DNA from 4 places in the Kocuria sp. SL71 genome. Region 3 is predicted to be linked to each of the others. Evidence: riboswitches for the same ligand, from Rfam matches in the RefSeq annotation. Region 3 holds a riboswitch; each other region holds the start of a gene.
What was found. A riboswitch is a leader RNA that binds a small molecule or an ion and turns the genes downstream of it on or off. The one in region 3 is predicted to bind thiamine pyrophosphate.

Region 1: it holds a riboswitch for thiamine pyrophosphate, as region 3 does, so the genes downstream of both, OVA15_RS10505 (hypothetical protein) here and thiO (glycine oxidase ThiO) in region 3, are expected to answer to the same signal.
Region 2: it holds a riboswitch for thiamine pyrophosphate, as region 3 does, so the genes downstream of both, OVA15_RS12665 (NUDIX hydrolase) here and thiO (glycine oxidase ThiO) in region 3, are expected to answer to the same signal.
Region 4: it holds a riboswitch for thiamine pyrophosphate, as region 3 does, so the genes downstream of both, OVA15_RS08675 (ECF transporter S component) here and thiO (glycine oxidase ThiO) in region 3, are expected to answer to the same signal.

The regions. Positions count from the first base shown of each region.
Region 1 covers NZ_JAPPRE010000001.1:2,309,055-2,314,111, forward strand. Annotated here, with positions in the region: gene OVA15_RS10495 (LLM class flavin-dependent oxidoreductase) at 1-971, shown strand, start outside; gene OVA15_RS10500 (FMN reductase) at 968-1,630, shown strand; TPP riboswitch at 1,769-1,861, shown strand; gene OVA15_RS10505 (hypothetical protein) at 1,855-2,559, shown strand; partial or broken gene OVA15_RS10510 (MMPL family transporter) at 2,585-3,598, opposite strand; gene rplI (50S ribosomal protein L9) at 3,981-4,430, opposite strand; gene rpsR (30S ribosomal protein S18) at 4,449-4,685, opposite strand; gene OVA15_RS10525 (single-stranded DNA-binding protein) at 4,799-5,057, opposite strand, start outside.
Region 2 covers NZ_JAPPRE010000001.1:2,775,567-2,780,623, forward strand. Annotated here, with positions in the region: one part of gene OVA15_RS12655 (IS3 family transposase) at 1-241, shown strand, start outside; partial or broken gene OVA15_RS12660 (IS110 family transposase) at 275-1,096, shown strand; gene OVA15_RS13500 (SDR family NAD(P)-dependent oxidoreductase) at 1,357-1,746, shown strand; TPP riboswitch at 1,829-1,945, shown strand; gene OVA15_RS12665 (NUDIX hydrolase) at 1,980-2,450, shown strand; gene thiD (bifunctional hydroxymethylpyrimidine kinase/phosphomethylpyrimidine kinase) at 2,447-3,256, shown strand; gene OVA15_RS12675 (nucleoside 2-deoxyribosyltransferase) at 3,330-3,734, shown strand; gene OVA15_RS12680 (thymidylate synthase) at 3,790-4,797, shown strand; gene OVA15_RS12685 (class I SAM-dependent methyltransferase) at 4,752-5,057, shown strand, end outside.
Region 3 covers NZ_JAPPRE010000001.1:157,296-162,352, reverse strand. Annotated here, with positions in the region: gene moeB (molybdopterin-synthase adenylyltransferase MoeB) at 1-382, opposite strand, end outside; gene OVA15_RS00735 (thiazole synthase) at 379-1,284, opposite strand; gene thiS (sulfur carrier protein ThiS) at 1,281-1,520, opposite strand; gene thiO (glycine oxidase ThiO) at 1,552-2,751, opposite strand; TPP riboswitch at 2,738-2,838, opposite strand; gene thiE (thiamine phosphate synthase) at 2,882-3,589, shown strand; gene OVA15_RS00715 (CNNM domain-containing protein) at 3,752-4,603, opposite strand; gene OVA15_RS00710 (hypothetical protein) at 4,600-4,788, opposite strand; gene OVA15_RS00705 (hypothetical protein) at 4,979-5,057, opposite strand, start outside.
Region 4 covers NZ_JAPPRE010000001.1:1,919,540-1,924,596, forward strand. Annotated here, with positions in the region: gene OVA15_RS08665 (ATP-binding cassette domain-containing protein) at 1-1,876, opposite strand, end outside; gene OVA15_RS08675 (ECF transporter S component) at 1,873-2,541, opposite strand; TPP riboswitch at 2,655-2,759, opposite strand; gene OVA15_RS08680 (DUF4235 domain-containing protein) at 2,905-3,186, opposite strand; gene mnhG (monovalent cation/H(+) antiporter subunit G) at 3,294-3,683, opposite strand; gene OVA15_RS13280 (monovalent cation/H+ antiporter complex subunit F) at 3,683-4,069, opposite strand; gene OVA15_RS08695 (Na+/H+ antiporter subunit E) at 4,066-4,749, opposite strand; gene OVA15_RS08700 (Na+/H+ antiporter subunit D) at 4,746-5,057, opposite strand, start outside.

The DNA of each region.
Region 1 (5,057 bases), 2.2 Mb from region 3:
CCTCGCCCACCACGCACCTGGCCTACATCGCCGCCCAGACCGAGCGGCTGCGCTTCTCCACGGCCACCACGCTGATCACCACGAACGACCCCGTGAAGATCGCTGAGGACTACGCCTTCCTCCAGCACCTCTCCGGCGGTCGTGTGGATCTCACCATGGGCCGTGGCAACACCGGTCCGGTCTACCCCTGGTTCGGCAAGGACATCCGCCAGGGCATCCCGCTGGCCATCGAGAACTACCACCTGCTGCGCAAGCTGTGGCGCGAGGGGGTCGTGAACTGGCAGGGCAAGTTCCGCACCCCGCTCAACAGCTACACCTCCACCCCGTGGCCGCTGGATGACACCCCGCCCTTCGTGTGGCACGGCTCGATCCGCTCCCCGGAGATCGCGGAGCAGGCCGCCTATTACGGCGACGGCTTCTTCCACAACCACATCTTCTGGAACATCGAGCACACCGCCTCGATGGTGAACCTCTACCGCCAGCGCTTCGAGCACTACGGCCACGGCGCCGCCGACCAGGCGATCGTGGGCCTGGGCGGCCAGATCTTCGCCGCTGCGACAGAGGCCGAGGCCAAGCGGGTCTTCCGCCCGTACTTCGACAACGCGCCGGTCTACGGCCACGGCCCGTCGCTCGAGGACTTCTCGCGGATGACCCCGCTGACGGTCGGCACCCCGGATCAGATCGTGGAGCGCTACCTGGGCTACGCGAATCAGGTGGGCGACTACCAGCGCCAGATGTTCCTGCTGGATCACGCCGGCCTGCCCGAGGAGATGGTCCTGGAGCAGATCGAGATCCTCGGCCGGGAGATCGTCCCGCGCCTGCGCGAGGGCTTCGAGGCACGTCGCCCGGCGCACGTGCCCTCAGACCCGCCCACCCACGAGACCCTGCGCGCCCAGGGCCCGGACTCCAAGCACCGCCAGGTCATCAACGCGCAGCCGCAGGACGAGCAGAAGGAGGATGAGCAGCGATGACCCGTCAGCTCGTCGTCGTCTCGGCGGGGCTGTCCTCGCCGTCGTCCACCCGCCTGCTGGCGGACCGGATCGCCCAGGCCGTCGAGTCCCGGGTCGGCGCCCGGGGCGAGGCCCTGGAGGTCCACCACGTGGAGCTGCGAGACCTGGCCCTGCCGCTGGCGCAGGCCATGACCACGGGCGGGCTGCCCGATCCGCAGCTCGACGAGGTCAAGCGCCTGGTCGCCCAGGCCGACGGGCTGGTGGCGGTCACGCCGATCTTCCGGGCCTCCTACTCGGGGCTGTTCAAGATGTTCTTCGACGTCCTCGACGACGAAGCGCTGATCGACCTCCCGGTGCTCATCGCCGCGACGGCCGGCACCCCGCGCCACAGCCTGGTCCTGGACCACGCGCTGCGCCCGCTGTTCTCCTACTCGCGGGCGGTCGTGCTGCCCACGGGCGTGTTCGCCGCGACCGATGACTTCGGCTCCGGGGACACCGGAGGCCTGGAGTCGCGGATCGCTCGAGCCGCCTCCGAGATGGCGACGGCACTGGTGGCCGAGTCCGCCGGGGTGGAGGGCTTCCTGCCCACCGAGCCCGCGAGGGCGCCGCGTCGCAGCGGCGTGGACCTGGGTCCGGTCACGGACTTCGCGAGCCTTCTCAAGGGCCACGACGGCTCCTGACGGGCTCGCCGAGCTCTCGGAGGACCCATAGGCCGTCTGACCTGCTCATATGTCGGATGTGACATATGAGAAGGTCTCGTCTCTCCCAGCGGACCCGGCTGCCGCCCTGTCGGCATCCGATCCTGCCGCCTATAGTGGGCTGCGGACACGGGGTGCGCCGCCGGCGCTGAGATCAGACCCGTGGAACCTGCTCCAGCTCGCACTGGCGAAGGGATGTCCCCTTGATGAACTCCACCTCGAACATCGCCCCCCAGCCCGCCGTCGAAGCGGCCGGTCCATGGACTCAGTCGCTGTGGGATGACGGCGCGCAGACGGCAGCTGAGATCCAGGACTCGAGATTCGTGCGCGCCCTGCTGGACGGAACCCTTGACGACGCGCGGTTCACGTTCTACCTCGCCCAGGACGCCCTGTATCTGGCCGGCTACGCCCGGGCCCTGGCGGCTCTGTCCGCACGCTGCGATCACGCCCCGGACCAGCTCGCGTGGGCACAGGCCTCGGTCGGCTGCCTCACGGAGGAGGCCCAGCTGCACCGCACCTGGATGGCCGCCCGTCCGGAGGCCGCCGACGAGCCCGCCAGCACCGTCACCGCGGCCTACACGGACTTCCTGCTGGCCGCCGCCCTGGGACAGGACCGAGCTGTCGGCGCTGCTGCAGTGCTCCCCTGCTTCTGGCTCTACGCCCAGGTCGGAGCCTGTCTGCCGACCGTGGAGCCGGATCACCCGTATGCCGCATGGCTGGAGACCTACCGCGATCCCGACTTCGTGGCTGCAACCGCTGCAGCCCTGGAGCGCGTCGAGCGGGAGCTCGCACAGAGCTCGGAATCAGGCCGTGCGGCAGCACAGCGGGCCTATCTGGCAGGCTGCCGCCACGAGCTGGCGTTCTTCGATCAGGCCCTGACTCAGGATCAGTCGGAGACCATCCCGCGCTGAGAGCGCGGACCGACTGACGGGAGCCTCACCACGGTCCCTTCCGGTGCCGCGGCGCCGTGTCGGCCACATGGCGACCGCGGCGTCGTCGGGCCGACGGCGGCGTGATGTGATCCCCGAACTCCTCCGGCTCGCGCCGCGCCAAGGGGCCCGTATGCGGATCCTCGGGGGCCTCCGCCAGCCCGATCCGATCGTGCACCCACCGCCGCGGGGCCGGTGCCCACCAGTTGGCCCGCCCGGCGATCCGCATGAACGCGGGCACCAGGACGCCGCGCACCAGGGTCGCATCGAGCAGGATCGCGAACGCCGTACCCAGGCCGAACAGCTGCATGAAGCTCACCTGGCTCGTCCCGAAGGCCGCGAACGACACCGAGAGCACCAGCGCCGCGAGTGTGGTGATGCGCCCGGTGTGCGCGAGCCCCTCCACGACCGCCATGCGGTTGCTGCCCGTCTGCTCCCACAACTCCTTCATGCGCCCGATCAGGAACAGCTCGAAGTCCACCGACAGCCCGAAGGCGATGCAGAACAGCAGCACGGGCATGGACATGTCCAGCGGGCCCCGCGTGAAGCCCAGGAACCCGGAGAGCCAGCCGTGCTGGAACACGAGCGTCACCACGCCCAGCACCGCCGACAGGAGCACCAGCGTGATGGGCACGGCGATGTGCTCGGCCAGCCCCAGGTCCTTGATCACCTGCTGGCTGTTCGAGGCGATCATGGGAGCGGAGCCGCCCACCAGCACCTCGGTGCCGTCGCCGCGCTCCTGGCTCAGCTGGTCCACGAGCTCCGTGGAGATCTCAGTCTGCTCGGCCAAGGTGCCCTCGATGCGCGCGACGACCATGCCCGTGCGGCCGTCGTCAGAGCTCAGCGGGTCGCTCATGCCGGGATCGCTGAAGGCATGGACGGACTCGATGCCGTCGTGCTCGCGCAGATCCGCGGCGATCTCCTCCCCCACGTCAGCGGAGTCGGCTGCCTGGGAGCCTTCGGGGGCTCGGACCAGGACGACGAGGCTCGCCTCCCCGCCGACCTCTTCGTGCACGATCTGCTGTGCCCTCGGGGATTCCGAGGTCGGGTCGGCGTAGCCGCCGCCGGGAACGTAGCACGGGAGACGACGCCGGCGTCGGTGCTGGTCGGCGCAGAAGTCGGCCGTCCTGGGGACGGGTCATGCGCCCGCAGCAGATCCGCGCCGCGCCCGTGCCCCGAGGGCCGGGAACAGATGCGAGATCACCGCGCAAGGGACCACATCAGGGCCTGCCCTGTGTCGCTGCGCAGGGCCGTCGTCGTCATCCGCCGAACGGTGACCTGTCAGGGGCAGAGCCGCCCCCGCCGGCGCCCGACAGGCCCGGCAACGACGACGAGCCGCCGCCCCGGAAAGGGGCGACGGCTCGTCGGTCAGGCGTGCCGTGCAGGATGGCTCACCCGAAGGATCAGGCGGGGACGACCTCGAACTCGATGTTCGCGTTGACGTCCTCGTGCAGGCGCACGGTGGCCTGGTAGGTGCCGACGGTGCGGACCTGCTCGCGGATCTCGACCTTGCGCTTGTCGATCTCGCCCAGGCCGGCGGCCTTGACGGCGTCGGCGACCTGCTCGGCCTTGATCGAGCCGAACAGACGGCCCTCGGCGCCGGCCTTGGCCGGGACCGTGACGGTGGCCGAGGTCAGCGAGGCCGCCAGGGCCTGCGCGTCCTCGAGCGAGGCGAGCTCACGGGCCGCACGAGCGGCCTTGATGGACTCGATCTGGCGCTCGGCGCCCTTGGACCACTGGGTCGCGAAGCCGCGGGGGAAGAGGTAGTTGCGGGCGTACCCGTCCTTGACCTCGACCACGTCACCGGCGGAACCGAGGTTGGAGACCTCGTGCGTCAGGATGATCTTTGCCATGAGTGTGTTCCTTTCCGATCAGCGGCCGGAGCCGGCGTAGGGGAGCAGGGCGACCTCACGGGCGTTCTTGACGGCCTGGGCGATCTTGCGCTGCTCCTGGACGGAGACGCCGGTCACGCGACGCGCGCGGATCTTGCCGCGGTCGGAGATGAACTTGCGCAGCAGCGCAACGTCCTTGTAGTCGATCTCGGTGACGCCTGCGGCCTTGAGCGGGTTCGCCTTCGGCTTGGGCTTGCGAATCTCATGCTTCGCCATCGTGGTGCTCCTTCTGAAGCGTGGAGCCCGCAGTGCTCTGCGGGATGGAAATGTGTTGTGTCTCCCGGTTCTGCGCCGGGTGGGTGCGAGGGCTCAGGCGCTCGGGCCGCCGATCAGAACGGCGGCTCGTCGTCCTGTCCGGTGCCCCAGTCGTAGCTGCCGCCGGCGGACTGGCCCCAGGGATCGTTCTGCGGGGCCGCCTGCTGGCGCCCACCGCCCTGACCGCCCTGGTTGTAGCCGCCGGAGGACTGGCCGCCGCGGTTGCCGCCGAAGCCGCCCCCGCCGCCATTGTCCCAGCCGCCGGAGCCGCCGGACTGCTGTCCGCCGCCGCTGAAGCCGCCGCCGGACCCGCCTCCGCGGGACTGGCGGTTG
Region 2 (5,057 bases), 2.6 Mb from region 3:
CGGGTCGATGGGGAAAGTCGGTGCCGCTGGGGACAACGCCGCGATGGAGTCCTTCTTCGCCCTGCTGCAGAAGAACGTCCTGGACCGGAAGCGGTGGCGGACCCGCGACGAGCTCCGGATCGCCATCATCACCTGGATCGAACGCAAGTATCACCGCCGCCGTCGACAGGCCCGTCTGGGTCGATTGACCCCCATCGAATACGAGACCATCATGAACCCCGCCGTGAGCCTCGCGGCCTGACACCCCAACTGTCACCTATTCGTGCGGCAGTCCCTTGCTGATGAGAACGTCGCCGAGTTGTCGATGTTGTGCGGCTATGACGATGACCTGACGAAACAGGCCACGGCGACGTCGAATCGGATCCGGGGCCTGCTGACTCAGATCCACCCCGGACTGGAGACCGTCATCGGTCCGCACCTGGACCATCCGGCGATGCTGGCTCTATTGGCGAAGTACCCGACGCCCAAAGTCTTGCGTCATGCCGGGAAGCACCGAGTCGAGACGCTGCTGCGCAAGCAGGCACCGTGGGCGTGGAAGCGGTGGGCGACCGCGATCTTCACCGCACTCGACGGGCAGACGGTGGTGGTATCAGGTACCGACGCCGCCGGCCTCGTCCTGCCCCAGCTGGCCGCGTCGTTGGCGCAGACACGATCGTCGCGGGATGAGGTACTGGTGCGCATCGAGGAATTGGTCGAGGCGCATCCGCTTTTCGAACTCCTGACGTCGATGCCGGCAGTCGGCGTCAGGACTGCTGCGAGGATCCTGACTGAGATCGTGGGTAAGGACTTCGAATCAGCCGGACACCTCGCATCGTATGCCGGACTGGCACCGGTGACATGGCGATCGGGAACCTCGATCCGAGCAGATCACTCGTCCCGGCGGGGGAACAAGATCCTCAAACGAGCGTTGTTCCTATCCGCGTTCGCGGCGTTGAAAGACCCGCTGTCGAGGGCGTATTACGACAAGAAACGGGCCGAACATAAGAAGCACAACCAAGCCCTGATCGCGTTAGCGCGCAGGCGCTGCAACGTGCTGTATGCGATGCTGCGCGACGGCTCCTACTTCCATACACCCGAGGTGGCGACCGCCGCCTGAACCGAACCGTAGCGGAGTACCAGATCAGTCCGGGAGCTGGTTCCCAGACCGATCATCCCTGCCTTTCGACTCCTACCGAATATTCTTGAAGAATCTGGCGGCTACCCCTTGACTTAAAACATAGGGGCACCCCCCCAGACCAGCACGGGGATGAATGCGGCCCGAACTATGTCGATCGTGAGGTTGGCCTGGACGACGTCGCGGACGATGGCGCGGTCGCGTCATTAGTGTCGTCAAGGAGAGTGGTCCTGGTAGCGAAGGTGTGGTTCATCACGGGGGCGTCCAGAGATCTCGGCAGGATGTGGGCAGAAACTGCCCTGGAGCGAGGAGACAGCGTCGCGGTGACGGCGCGGGGAGTGGAGCCCCTGGCGGAGCTCGCCGATCGGTTCGGGGAGCGTGTGTTCGTGCGTGCTCTGGACGTGAGGGACCGGAAGGACGTGTTTGCCGCCGTCGCAGAGGTGCGCGAGCGCTTCGGCCGGATTGACATTGCAGTCGGCACGCGGGCTACAGCTACACCGGAGCGATCGAAGAGCTCGACTTCGACGAGGCCAAGGCGAACTTCGACACCAACGTCTTCGGCGCGCCCTGGTTCATGCAGGCAGCGGTGCCGGTCCTGCGGGAGCAGGGCGACGGACACATCACTGGGATAGGTGCGCAGGCGATCCCAACACCAGCCCCCGGCAGCGGCCTATCCGCGCCGGGTGTATCTGTGACGGCGTTCTGGTAGACTCGGGTCGTACCGAGGGGTGTTCCGTCAAGGGGCTGAGATACCACTGGACGTTGTCAGCGTGGTGACCCTAGAACCTGATCCGGATCATGCCGGCGAAGGGACTGGTCTAGCAGGGCTTCTTTCCCTCGCTGGCCTCCACAATGGGAGGTCACAGTGTCTAATGCTGTCGTTCCTGACACTTCCTCATTTCACGCGTACCCAAGGGCTGCGGTCATTTCTGTCCTCATCAAAGACGACCATGTTCTTTTAGTGCGACGTGCGAACCCTCCCGATGCAGGATTCTGGGGTTTCCCGGGTGGGAAGATAGAATTCGAAGAAACAATCACCCGAGCCGCCGAACGCGAACTCCGTGAAGAAACCAGCATCATCGGTAAGGCCACCGGTGTCTTGACCTCCGTTGACGCGTTCAGCCAAGACGAAAACGGACCGTTGGACAGTCATTTCGTGCTCGTCGCCGTGCTCTGCCGGTGGCACTCGGGGCAACCCCACGCTGGCGACGATGCCCTCGAAGCGCGCTGGTTCGCCCTCGACGAAGTCGATGAAGCCCGGGTGACCCTGAGCAAGGATGTCGCGGAGGTCGCTCGGTACGCCGCCGCACAGCAGCAGAAGGAAGGGTGTTCATGACGATCTCCAACGTCCTATCCATCGCAGGAACCGACCCCACCGGTGGGGCAGGCATCCACGCCGATCTCAAAGCCTTCTCAGCGATTGGCACCTACGGCATGGCCGTGATCACCGCGGTCGTGGCGCAGAACACGCGCGGTGTGCGCTCGTTCATGCCCCTTGATCCGTCGTTCGTCGGTGAACAGATCGATGCGGTGTTCGACGATGTGCGTGTCGACGCGGTGAAGATCGGTATGGTCGCCAACGCCGCCATCACCGAAGTCATCGCCGATCGCCTGCACCACCACGAAGCCGAGACCGTGGTCCTGGATCCGGTGATGGTCGCCAAGAGCGGCGACAGGCTGCTGGACGACGATGCGGCGGCGGCCATCCGGGACACCCTCGTGCCGCTGGCCACGGTCATCACCCCGAATCTTCCCGAAGCCGCTGTGCTCCTCGATACCGAGGATGCCACCAATCTGCGGCAGATGGAGGACCAAGCCACCCAGTTGCGTGGACTGGGCTGTCAGTGGACGCTGCTCAAAGGCGGGCACCTCACGAACGAGACGGTCAGTGTCGACTACCTCGCCGGCCCCGACGGGGTCTCCACCTACTCGTCTCCCCGGGTCGAGACCCTCAACGACCACGGCACCGGTTGCACCTTGTCCTCGGCAATCACTGCGCTGCTGCCCGGCCACTCGGTGCCCGAAAGTGTGGACCAGGCGAAAACCTACCTGCAAGGCGCTCTGGTTGCCAGCGGTCGCCTCGACGTCGGCCAGGGGCATGGTCCTTTGCACCATTTCCACCAGTTCTGGCCGCGCGGGTAGGGATGTAGAACAGCCCCGCCTCGTTCCTCGCGTTCGGGGCCAACCACTTCGACTCATGAAAGGAGCCGTGACTATGACGCGAAAGATGTTTCTCGCAGGCCCGTTCAAAGCTCTCGTCGATGCCGACACCCATGTGATGGGCGATGCCGAGATCGACAAGTACACCTCGATCATCGACTTCTTCGAAGCCCAGGGGTGGGATGTGCACTGCGCCCACCGCAGAGAGGGCTGGGGTCGTGAGTTCATGGAACCCAGCGAGTGCACAAGCATCGACTACAGGGAGATCGCCGCCTGTGATGTCTTCGTCGCGTTCCCGGGTGCACCCGCGTCCCCGGGCACGCATATCGAGATCGGGTGGGCCTCAGCCTGGAAGAAGCCCATCGTCTTGCTCCTCGAAGAGGGAGCTGAGTACGCGTTCCTCGTCCGGGGCCTCCCAGCGGTCGCCTACGTTGAGATGATGACTATCGATCCCGAGTAGCCCACCGCGCCACGCATCCTCGCTACGATCGAGCGCGTGCAGGCAGGAGTCGTCAGTGAAGCCTGAGTATCCCGACCTCCACACGCTCTACCTGGATTCACTGCGACAGGTCTACACCGGGTTCGAATACCAGAACAGTCCCCGTGGGCAGGACGAACGCGAAATCATCGGCTTCACCGCGCGCCTGACCAACCCCGCCCGGCGATATTGCTTGGCGCGGTCGCGTCGGCAGAACATCATCTTCAACTACGCCGAAGCACTGTGGTATCTCTCGGGGAAGAACGACCTCGACTTCATCCGCACCTACGCGCCCTCGATGAGCCGGTACAGTCCCGACGGTCTCAGCCTGCCGGGCACGGGGTATGGTCCCAAACTGCTCAGAGACGTCGGCGGCGAGACCGCGATCGAACGAATCGTCAACATCCTCAACGACGATGACCCTGCGAGCAAACGTGCCGTCCTGCAGATCTTTGACGACTCCGAAGACATCTACCGCCGCAACATCGACGTCTCCTGCACGCTAGCTCTCCAGCTATTGCGCCGTGACGACCGTTTGCACATGGTCGCGTTCATGCGCGCCAATGACGCTTACATGGGACTGCTCAACGACACGTTCTCCTTCACGTTCGTCCAAGAATTCCTCGCCTCGATGCTGGGACTGGCTCCGGGCGTGTACATCCACAACGTCGGCTCGATCCACATCTACGAAAAAGACCTCACCAAGGTGGGCAGCCTCCTCGACGGCGATGAGCAGACGATCGTGGAGGAAGCCACCCTACTTCCACGGCTACCCTCGGGAGCGAGCCTGGACCAGGTGCACCAGGTATTGGACTTGGAGCAGTCGATCCGTGCAGACAGGCTCCCAGGCCGCGCACTGGCGGCGTCTGACCTTCCAGAAGCGTGGGTCGACATTGTCCGCCTGTTCTGGATCCACCGGCAGATCCAATGTCAGCGACCAGTCGACCCATCGATGATCGGCGACCTCCACCCCCTCCACCGGGAGCTGGTCGTGAATCGATGGCCCAGCATCGAAAACGCGAGCGTGAGGGCGGTGCAGCAGTGACGACATCATGGACGACTCCGGCAGTATCAGCAGGGTTCGATGCCTACGACGACTATGTCGAAACCCGACTCGCCTACACCCCGCTCGTGAACGACCTCCAGACCGCTTGCGGCCGAGAGGCGGTCGTGCTCGATTACGGGTGCGGCAGCGGAAAAGTCTCACGACGCCTCCTCGACGCCGGAGCCACAGCGCAGGTCATCGGTGTCGACATCAGCACCGACATGGTCGCGCTCGCCCGGTCGCAGACCCCGCAACCGACG
Region 3 (5,057 bases):
CGTCCAGCCGCACCGGGTGCTGCTGGACGGTGACGAGCGGGTTGAGGCGGGTGATCGCCCGGGCCGCGGATTCCGTCTTCAGGTCGCCCACGTCCTCGACTCCGTGGAGCACCTGCCGCTGCAGGTTGGAGACGCTCACGCGGTCGTCGTCGACGATTCCGATCGTCCCCACGCCGACGGCCGCGAGGTAGTGGAGGATGGGCGCTCCCAGTCCCCCGGCTCCGATGACGAGGACGCGGGCGTTCTTCAGCCTACGCTGGCCGGTCTCCCCCACCTGTTCGAGGGTGAGGTGGCGGGAGTAGCGTTCGATCTCCTCGACCGTGAGCTCCGGTCCCGGCTCGACGAGCGGAGGCAGCGCACTCGACTGCACGGTGGCGTTCACGGCTGCCCCACCTCCGGCCAGTCACCGCGCGGGATCCCGCCGACGGCCGCGCTCGCGTCGCCCGTCGACCCCGCCGTGGCGATCGGATCGATGAGCCCGTCCGCGGGCGATGACGCCAGCGCATGCCTGCGAGCGGGTATCCGCCCCGCCTGCGCGGCCAGCCGTCCCGCTTGGACCGCGGCCTTCATCGCCCGGCCCATGAGGACCGGGTTCTGCGCGCGCGTCACCGCGCTGGCCAGGAGAACGGCATCGCAGCCCAGCTCCATCGCGAGCGCCGCATCCGAGGCTGTCCCGATCCCCGCATCGAGGATCACCGGCACCTGCGCGCGGGAGGCGATGAGCTCGATGTTGTGCGGATTGAGGATGCCCAGCCCGGTGCCGATCGGGGCACCCAGCGGCATGACCGCGGTGGCGCCCACCTCCTCGAGACGCTGCGCGACCACGGGGTCGTCGGAGGTGTAGGCGAACACCTTGAAGCCCTCCGCCACCAGGCGTTCCGTCGCATCGATGAGTTCGACGGCATCGGGAAGGAGCGTCTCCTCGTCGGCGATGACCTCGAGCTTCACCCAGTCCGTCTCCAGGGCTTCGCGGCCCAGCTCAGCAGTGAGCAGCGCGTCGCGCGCGGTGTAGCAGCCGGCCGTGTTCGGCAGGATGCGGATGTCATTGCGCTCCAGCAGGGCGAAGAGCGAGTCGCCGGCCTGCTTCGAGTACCGCCGCATCGCGACGGTGGTGAGCTCTGTGCCGGAGGCCAGCAGCGCCTCCTCGAGGACGCTCAGCGAGGTGATCCCGCCGGTGCCCGTGATGAGGCGCGAGGTGAGCTCGACACCGTCGATGGTGAGCGAGTCCCCGGTGTCCGTGGGGATGTCCGCCGTCGTCTGAGTCGCAATCGTCACTGTCGTCAGCCTCCCTGCATCGCGGTGATGATCTCGACGGTCTGGCCGTCGACCAGGCGCGTGCCCTGCCAGCGGCTGCGCGGCACGACGGCGGAGTCGAGGGCGACGGCGACGCCCAGGCGCCCGCCGTCCGCCGGTGTGCCGTCCGCCGTGAGCGGTCGGTCGATCGTCTGGGCGACGAGGTCCAGGAGTGAGGCGTCATCCTCGATCGGATGCGCGGCCCCGTTGACGGTGAGGGTGGGCACGGAAGGTCCTTCCTGAGCGGTGTCCATGGTGTCAATCTGTCGTGTGGAAGCGGTACGGGTCGGTGGCGCGCAGAACGCCTGCGAGGTCGGTGCCCGGAGAGTCCCCGGTCACGAGCGCCGCGGCCGCATCCGCCAGCAGCGGTGCGAGGAGCACCCCGTGCCGGAAGCCACCGGTCGCGAGGATGAGGCCGGGCACGCCCGCGCCGTCGCCGTCGCGCAGTCGCCCCAGCAGCGGCACGTCATCCGGGGTGCCCGGCCGAGCACGGGCCATGACCTCGACCAGTTCCAGGTCGCAGACCGCAGGGACGAGCGTCTGGGCATCGCGGAGCAGTCGGTACACACCGCCCGCACTCGCGCCCGCAAGGTCGTCCTCGCGCGAGGTCGCTCCGATGACGATCTCGCCGTCGGCCCGCGGCACCAGGTAGATCGGCACTCCGTTCACGACGCCGCGGATCGTGCGCTCGAGGAGCGGCGCGGAGCCCTCCGGCAGCCGCGCGCGGAGGATGTCGCCATGCACCGGTCGCAGCACGGCCGCCGGGGAGGCGGGCAGGCCGGAGAAGAGGTCGCTGCGCAGGCCGGTCGCGAGGATCGTGTGCCTCGAGGCGATCCGGCTGCCGTCCGCCAGCTCGACTCCCCCGCCGTCGCCACACAGCCGGACAGCCGCCTGCGTGACGAGCGTGGCGTGCGCGCGATGCTCCCGCGACGACAATGCCGCAATCAGACCCGCCACCAGCCTGCGCGGGTCGACCTGGTGGTCGCCCACCGCACGGAACGCTCCCGCCAGCCGGGGAGACAGTGCCGGCTCCAGTGCGCGCGCCTCACGGACCGTGAGCGCGTCGACCTCCATCCCGTGCGCGATCTGGTGCTCGCGGAGCTCGGCCAGGCCCTGCCGGTCCGCTGGGGTGCCGGCGCACACGAGGGTCTCCGTCCTGCGGTAGCCCACGTCGTGGCCCGAGGCCGCCTCGATTCCGGCGATGAAGTCCGGGTAGTCGTCCGCGGCCTTGCGCATGAGCGGGTACAGCGCGTGCTGCTGGTACTGGACCTCACTGGCCGGGGCGATCATCCCCGCCGCGGCACGGGAGGCCGCTCCTCCCGGGTCCGGGTCGACGATCGAGACGGACAGTCCGCGCTCACGCAGACGCCAGGCCGTGGAGAGGCCGATGACGCCGGCACCCACGATGACGACATCGCAGTCGTGCGCATCCGGGTGCGACTGTTCCACTGCTCTCATCCTTCCCTTCGGCGGCATGATCCGCATCAGGTTCGACGGTCGGCGCTGGGGCCCTCTCAGCCCCGTAGGGCTCCCGCAGAGTTCGCGATCTCCACGAGTGCGTGCATCGTCGTGACTACACTCGTGGATCGTGAGCCATCATACAGACGCCCCCGCTGGGGAGGGCGCGCAGGCCAGGGCCGCGCGCATCGCCACTGCTCGCCTCTACCTGTGCACGGATGCCCGCACCGGCCCCGGGGATCTGGAGAGCTTCCTCCACGCCGCGTACGCCGGCGGCGTCGACATCATCCAGTTGCGCGACAAGTCGATCGGCACCGCCGATGAACTCGCAGCACTGGAGATCCTCGCTCGTGCGGCTCGCGCGCACGGGAAGCTCTTCGCGGTCAACGACCGCGCGGACGTCGCCTCCCTCATCGGCACCGATGTCTTCCATGTGGGCCAGCAGGACCTCACCCCCGCACAGGCCCGCAAGCTGCTGGGCGACGAGGTCGCCATCGGCCGGTCGACGCACACGGTCGAGCAGGCCCAGGCGGCACGGCTCGACCCGGACGTCGACTACTTCTGCACCGGGCCGATCTGGGAGACCCCCACGAAGCCGGGCCGTAAGGCCACCGGACTGAGCTTCGTCGAAGACGTCGCACATGCGGAGAACAACCATGCAGACCGCGTCACCAACGAGGACCCCGCGAAGCCGTGGTTCGCGATCGGCGGGATCGACGAGCAGCGTCTGCGCCAAGTCCTGGACGCCGGCGCACAGCGGATCGTCGTCGTCCGGGCGATCACCCAGGCCGACGACCCGGAAGCCGCCGCCCGCCGCCTCCGCGCAGCCCTTCGGTAGTCACGACTCCAGCCACGCACAGTCGCAGCTCGCTCCGGCGACAGTGCCTCCATTCGGCGGGACGCGACACTCACGACGTGGAATGGTTCGAGGCCTCTTCCTCGCGCTCAACTGAGCGAATCCGTCGTCGGTTGTCCGGACAAAACCCACAATGCGATTCACTCACCGGAGTGATGAAGCAGAAGAAAGCCCGCGTCGCTCCTCAGAACTGTCGCGCACGTGCACGACCCGGCAGTCCGGCCCCTCCCCCAGCAGAATCCTCAGGTGCCCCGTGGCCACGGAGGTGCGTTGGACCTCGGCGATCGTCGCCGTCCGGGGCACAGACGTGGGCGGCTGCTCCATGCGGACGATCTCCTCGACCGTCACGGTGGTGAGGGCGAGGGCGAGGGCGTGGCTGATCGGCTGGGAGTACTCGTCCGACAGCGTGCCCGCGGCGCGCGACCGGTTGACGAGCTCGCGGATGGTGTCCACGTCCTGTCCGCCGGCCGCCGCCTTCTCCACCGGCTCGACGCCGGAGGCGGCGACGAGTCGGTTGGCGATCCGGTTGATCCACAGCAGGAACGGCCGCAGGGGCCAGGTGAGGGCGCGGGCGGTGATCCCGGTGGCCTTGGCCGCGGTCTCCGGGTGCGCGATCGCCCGCGACTTCGGAGCCATCTCGCCGATGACGAGGTGCAGGAAGGTCACGACGATGAGGGCGAGCACGAACGCGACGATGCCCGAGACGACCGCGGGGATCCCCCAGCTGGTCAGCACGGGTGCCAGCGCGTAGTCGATGGCCGGCTTGGTGATCGCCCCCAGCAGGAAGGTGCACGCTGTGATCCCCAGCTGGGCGAAGGCGAGCATGACGGTGAGCTCGTTGACGCCGCGCAGGGCGGCGCGGGCGGAGGCACTCGACGGGGCCTCCGCCTCGAGCCGGTGACGACGTGCGGCCAACAGCGCGAACTCGACGATGACGAAGAAGGCGCTTGCGACGATCAGGGCGATCGTGATGAGTGTGACGACCCACCAGCTCATCGGGATGTCTCCTCTCCCTGGGCGGCGTCCGGGGCGGGCGCATCGGCCTCCGCCGGATCGTCCTCGACCACGGACAGGGTGAGCATCGACGGGACGTGACGGGCGACCTCGGTCACCTCGATCCGCAGGCTGCGGCGGACGCTGATGCCCTGGACGACCTCGCCGGGTCGTTCCGGCAGTTCCACGACGACGGTCGACCCGACCGGAGTCTTGTCAGGAACGCGGCAATTCTCGGTTCGAGAAGCGCAAGGAGTTGCCGGTCGCTGGCCGGTCAGAGAGCTATTCCGTGCTGCGAGGAGTGAGCCTTCGGAGGACAAGAGTGGGCTTTGTTTCTCCCCCTTGGGCCAATTGTGTCGCACTTGGCCGTCCCGACGGTCAACTGAGAATCCGCTTGACGAGCGGGAGCGCATATCGCCAGTCGTCGCCGTCTTGATCAAAGAGATCGGCGTCCTCG
Region 4 (5,057 bases), 1.8 Mb from region 3:
AGAGAACCGCGGTGCCCCAGCCCGAGAGCAGGGCGGCCACCAGCAGGGGCCAGATCCGCAGCAGCAGAGCACCGGGCCGCTGGCCGATCGCAGCCAGGCCCACGAGCTCCACGGCCAGGATCAGTCCGGAGGTCACGGGATCCGCGGAGAGCAGCAGCGCCAGGCTCAGCACCGCGACCGCCCCGAGCTTGGCCAGGGCGTCGCGGCAAGCCAGGGCGCCGCGCTGCCGAGCGGGCGCGCTCGTGGGCCGCGCTTCCTCCGTCGGCCGGGTCCGGGGTCGCACCGCGATCTCCTCGGCTCCCAGGGCGCGGACCAGGTCGTCATCATGGGTCACGACCACGACGCAGCGGCCCTGCCGCACCTGCTCGGCCAGCAGCTCGACGACGGCCGCCCAGGTCACTGCGTCCTGCCCGAAGGTGGGCTCGTCCAGGATGAGGATCTGGGGTGCTCCAGCCATCACCGTGCCCACGGACAGGCGGCGCTTCTGGCCCCCGGAGAGGGTGAAGGGATTGGCCTCGGCGTGGGCCGAAAGATGCAGCCGCTCGAGCAGCTCGTCCACGCGGCGGGCGATCTCGTCCTCGGGGACCCCGGCCCGGCGCGGGCCCACGGCGAGCTCCTCGCGCACGCTGCCGGTGAGGAACTGATGCTCGGGCTCCTGGAAGACCGTGCCGATGCGCTCCACAAGCTCCGGGCCGGACCATACCGAAGGATCGTCCGGCAGCCCTCCGGCGAGGCTGCCGGCAGCGCGCACCGTACCGGCGCTCGGCACGAGCAGACCGGCCAGCGTCAGGGCCAGCGTCGACTTCCCGGCGCCGTTCGGCCCGGTCAGCGCGAGCGCGCTGCCGGCGCGCAGGCGCAGGTCCACCGGCTGCGCCGCCGGGGCGCCGGCCCAGGCCCCGTCGGGCACCGCGTCCCCGCGGCGCACGCGGCGACGGCGGCGGGAGAGCAGGCGCTGCGAGGGCTGCTCGCGCGAGACCTCGAGCTCGTCGGCGCGCAGGAGCAGCTCACCGGGGGCGGGGGCCGGGGCGGCCGCGGCGGCGCGCTGGCCCGGCAGCCAGATGCCGGCGCGGCGCAGCTGCTCGCGCTGGGCCCCCCGGGCGCCGAGGACGTCCTCGGGGCTCCCGTCGGCCAGCACTCCCCGCGGCCCCAGGACCACGACGCGCTCCACCAGATCCGCCCAGACCTCGGTGCGGTGCTCGACCACGATCAGCGTGGCCCCGGTGTCCTCGACCACCGTCTCGACCGCCCTGCGGACGGTCGCCACCCCCTCTGGATCCAGGTTGGCCGTGGGCTCGTCGAGCAGCAGCAGGCGCGGGCGCATGGCGGTGATGCCGGCCAGGCCGAGGCGCTGCTGCTGCCCGCCGGACAGCGCCGAGGTGTCCCGGCTGCGGGAGATCTCTAGCCCCACGGCCCGCAGGGCGGCATCGGCCTGGTCCCAGATCTCCTCGGCGGGCACGGCCAGGTTCTCCGGGCCGAACGCGACGTCGTCGCCGGCCCTGGCCAGCAGGATCGAGGACTCCGGATCCTGCTGGAGCAGGCCGGTGACGACGCCGCGCTGGGCTGCGGGCTGTCCGTCCACGAGCAGTTCGCCGCGCGAGCCGCTGCTTCCTGAGGGCGCTGCGCGACCGCCGTCGGGCCCCGGCCCGGGGGCATCGTCCTCGGTGTCCGGGAGCACGCCCGCCAGGGCGTGCAGCAGCGTGGACTTGCCCGAGCCGCTGGCGCCCAGCAGCAGCACGCACTGCCCCGCGGGGATCTCGAGGTCCACCTGCTCGATGGCTGGGGTCTTCCGACCCCCGGGCTGCCAGCCGAAGCCGCGCGCGAACACGGCGGCTCCGCCGCGCACGGCCCTGTCGGCTCCGTGCGTGCGAGCGGTCATCGACCGGAGGCCAGGCCCGAGAGCACTCCCGTGGAGCGCAGAGCGCGCGTCAGTGCCCACATGGCAAGACCGGCGATGACCGCCCCGGACACCGTGCCCAGCACGACGTAGACCGCCTGGTGGGCCATCGGCCACTCGTAGTAGTAGATCAGGCACTCGGTCAGTGTCCCGAGCGCTCCGGCGGCAGCGCCCGAGGCCACGGCCACGACCGGGCCGAAGCGGCGGTACCCGGCGGCCAGGAAGACGGCCTCCGCCGCCGCGCCCTGGATGAGACCGGAGAGCACGACCGTCATGCCGAAGTGGGTGCCCAGCAGCCCCTCGAAGCACGCCGCCAGCAGCTCGCAGGCCAGTGCTGCGCCGGGGCGGCGGATGATGAGGGCGGCCAGCGGTCCGGCCATCAGCCATCCGCCGACCAGCAGGCCGCCCGCCGGGGGATAGCCGACCGTGACGGCCTGGGAGAGGGGGTAGACCAGAGCGGACCAGGCCCAGAAGATCACGCCGCAGGCGGCGGCCAGCACTGCGAGGACCACGAGGTCGAGCACGCGCCACCTCAGGCGGGAGCGCGCGCTGCGCTGCGGGGAGCCGATGGTTCCGGGGTCGCGGTCCGAGCGCGTATCGAGGCCGGATCCGGTGCTCATCTGACCGGTGCTGCGATGCTGCGTCATGGTGGTCCTCCTGGGGGCCCGGGGACGCCGCGGCGCCCCTGTCATCAGGAGGGGAGAAGCGCTTCTCGCGCGTTCCTGCGTGGGCGGGCGCCCGCAGGAACGCGCGAGAAGCACCTCCGAGATGCTCGACTTCCTTCGCCGGTGCTAGCCGGAGCAGGTTCGAGGGTCTGCGGCGGACCGCACTCTCAGCGCCCTCGGGCGCTCCCCTGTCGTGTGCCTGGGATCCTACGCCAAACGCGCAGCAGATGCAGGTCACCCTCAGCCGGACCCGGAACGGATGAAGGCGCCGGGAGCACACAGCTCCCGGCGCCTTCGCCATCGATCAGCAGGCCGCGCGCAGCGGCCGGCCCGGACCGGTCGAGATCAGGCGCGGCCCTTGGCCTTCTCCTGCGCCTTGAGCTCGGCCTTCTCGCGCTGCTCGGCGACCTGGCGGTTGACCAGGGTGCGCACGACCGTGGTCAGCACGCCGCTGACCACGGCGAACAGGATGATGTCGAGCCAGCGGTCCTCACGGGGGTCATCGCCCTTGGACGGGACCTGGCGGCCGGTGACCTTCTTCCACGTGGCGTCGAGGCCCTTGGTGGCGGCCTGCACGCCCAGCACGGACGCGCCGGTGCCGATGAGTCCCATAATCTTGGGGTTCATGTCATCTCCTACCCCGAGTGAGCCACTCGGGAGATCGCGGAACCGGCGCCTCAGCCGACGCCGGAGGTTCGGTGCTCACCCTAGCGCGCTCGGCGAGCCGTCGCGGATCACGACGGGCGATCCGCGCCGCCCTGCGACTCGGCGGTGTCGGCCTCGTCCAGGGCTGCGGCCAGGTCATCGGCGATCAGCGTCTCATCGAGCACGTGCTTGGTCCGATAGCTCGAGCGCCCCACCATGTGCGCCGAGACCGGCGCCGTGAGCAGCATCAGGGCCCAGCCGAGCAGGGCCAGCGGCAGCAGCGTCCACTCGCGGGAGTGGATCACCACGGCCAGCAGCATGCACAGCAGACCGAGCACCTGCGGCTTGGTGGCCGCGTGCATACGCGACAGGACGTCCGGCAGCCGGATCAGGCCGAGGCCGGCCGTCAGGGACATGAGGCAGCCCACGAGCAGCAGCACGCCCACGACGATGTCGAGCACGAGGTCCATGGGATCCATCAGCGGTGTCCCTCCTTCTCGGACGGGGCGGGCTTCTGCATCGGGGCGGGCCGGTGATCCTGCTCGGCCCGCTCGCCCTCGACCGGCTCCTTGGTGGCGCCCTCATCGGTCTGGCCCGTCTTCCGGGGCCGCGTGGGCTGGACGAACCGCGCCACGGACACCGAGCCGATGAAGCCCAGCAGCGAGACGGTCACGATGACCATCATGTAGTCGGAGTGATCGCTCCAGACCATCTCCAGGGCGATCGCGGCGACCACCACGGAGAGCAGGACGTCGCTGGAGAGCACGCGGTCCAGCAGCGAGGGTCCCTTCACCAGTCGGTACAGCACGCCGACGGCCGCACCGGCGAGCATCACGAGGCACACGGCCATGACGATGGAGCTCATCGGCTCTGCTCCTCATCCCGTCGTTCGGCCTTCGATCTGTGGGCGTAGCCCGCCCAGCTGCGCAGCACGGCCCGAGGGCTGAGTCCACGGCCCTTCTGGGCGTCCTCGCGCCGCAGCGCGGCGTAGTCCTCCGGGGAGCCCATCATGCGGATCCAGGCAGCCTCGGTGTTGCGCACGGACTCCCGGAAGTGCTCGATGTCCTCGTCGTCGTGCACGTCCAGGACGTGGAAGTAGAGGATCGCGTTCGGACGGTCCACCTCCAGCAGCACCGAGCCCGGGATCAGTCCCGTGGTGCTTCCGGTCGCGGTCATGATCAGATCGGAGTGCGAGCGCATCTGCACGGCGGTCACCGACGAGGAGGCCCTGGGCCCATGGGCGATCACGGTCCACATGACCTCGAAGCTGGCGCGGATGACCTGCCACAGGAAGGTGACGAACAGGGTCACGGCGTGCAGCACGTTGAAGCGGCTGGACAGCTGCACGGGCGGCAGTGCCAGCGCCCGGGTGACCAGCAGGGACAGCACCAGGCCCACCAGCAGGTTCTTGGCCGTCAGCTCGCCCCACAGCACGGCCCATACGAGCATGAGCCACAGGATCAGGGGGATCTCCACGGCCCAGCGGTGCTCGCGCCGCCGCGGCCGGGCGGATGCGGACCCGCGGGATGTCGCTGTCGAGCTCACTGATCTGCCTCCTCGGACTGCTCGGCGCCCTGCCGCTGCGCGTCGGCCTCGGCCGAGGGCCGCGAATCCGTGCCGTCGTAGACCTCGCGCTGGATGCCGGCGCCGCTGTCCTCGCCCACGTCCTCCCCGTACTGCTCGCCCTCCGGCAGGCTCGGTGCGGCAGGGTCATCGGAGCTCGGGTCCTCGCCGTCGTCCACGACGCCGCGCGGTCCCGATTCGTCGCCGAAGACCGCCTCGACGTAGCGCTCGGGGTGCATGAGGTTCTCCGCGGCGTTGTCGGCCACCGAGAACAGCGGTCCCGCGAAGAC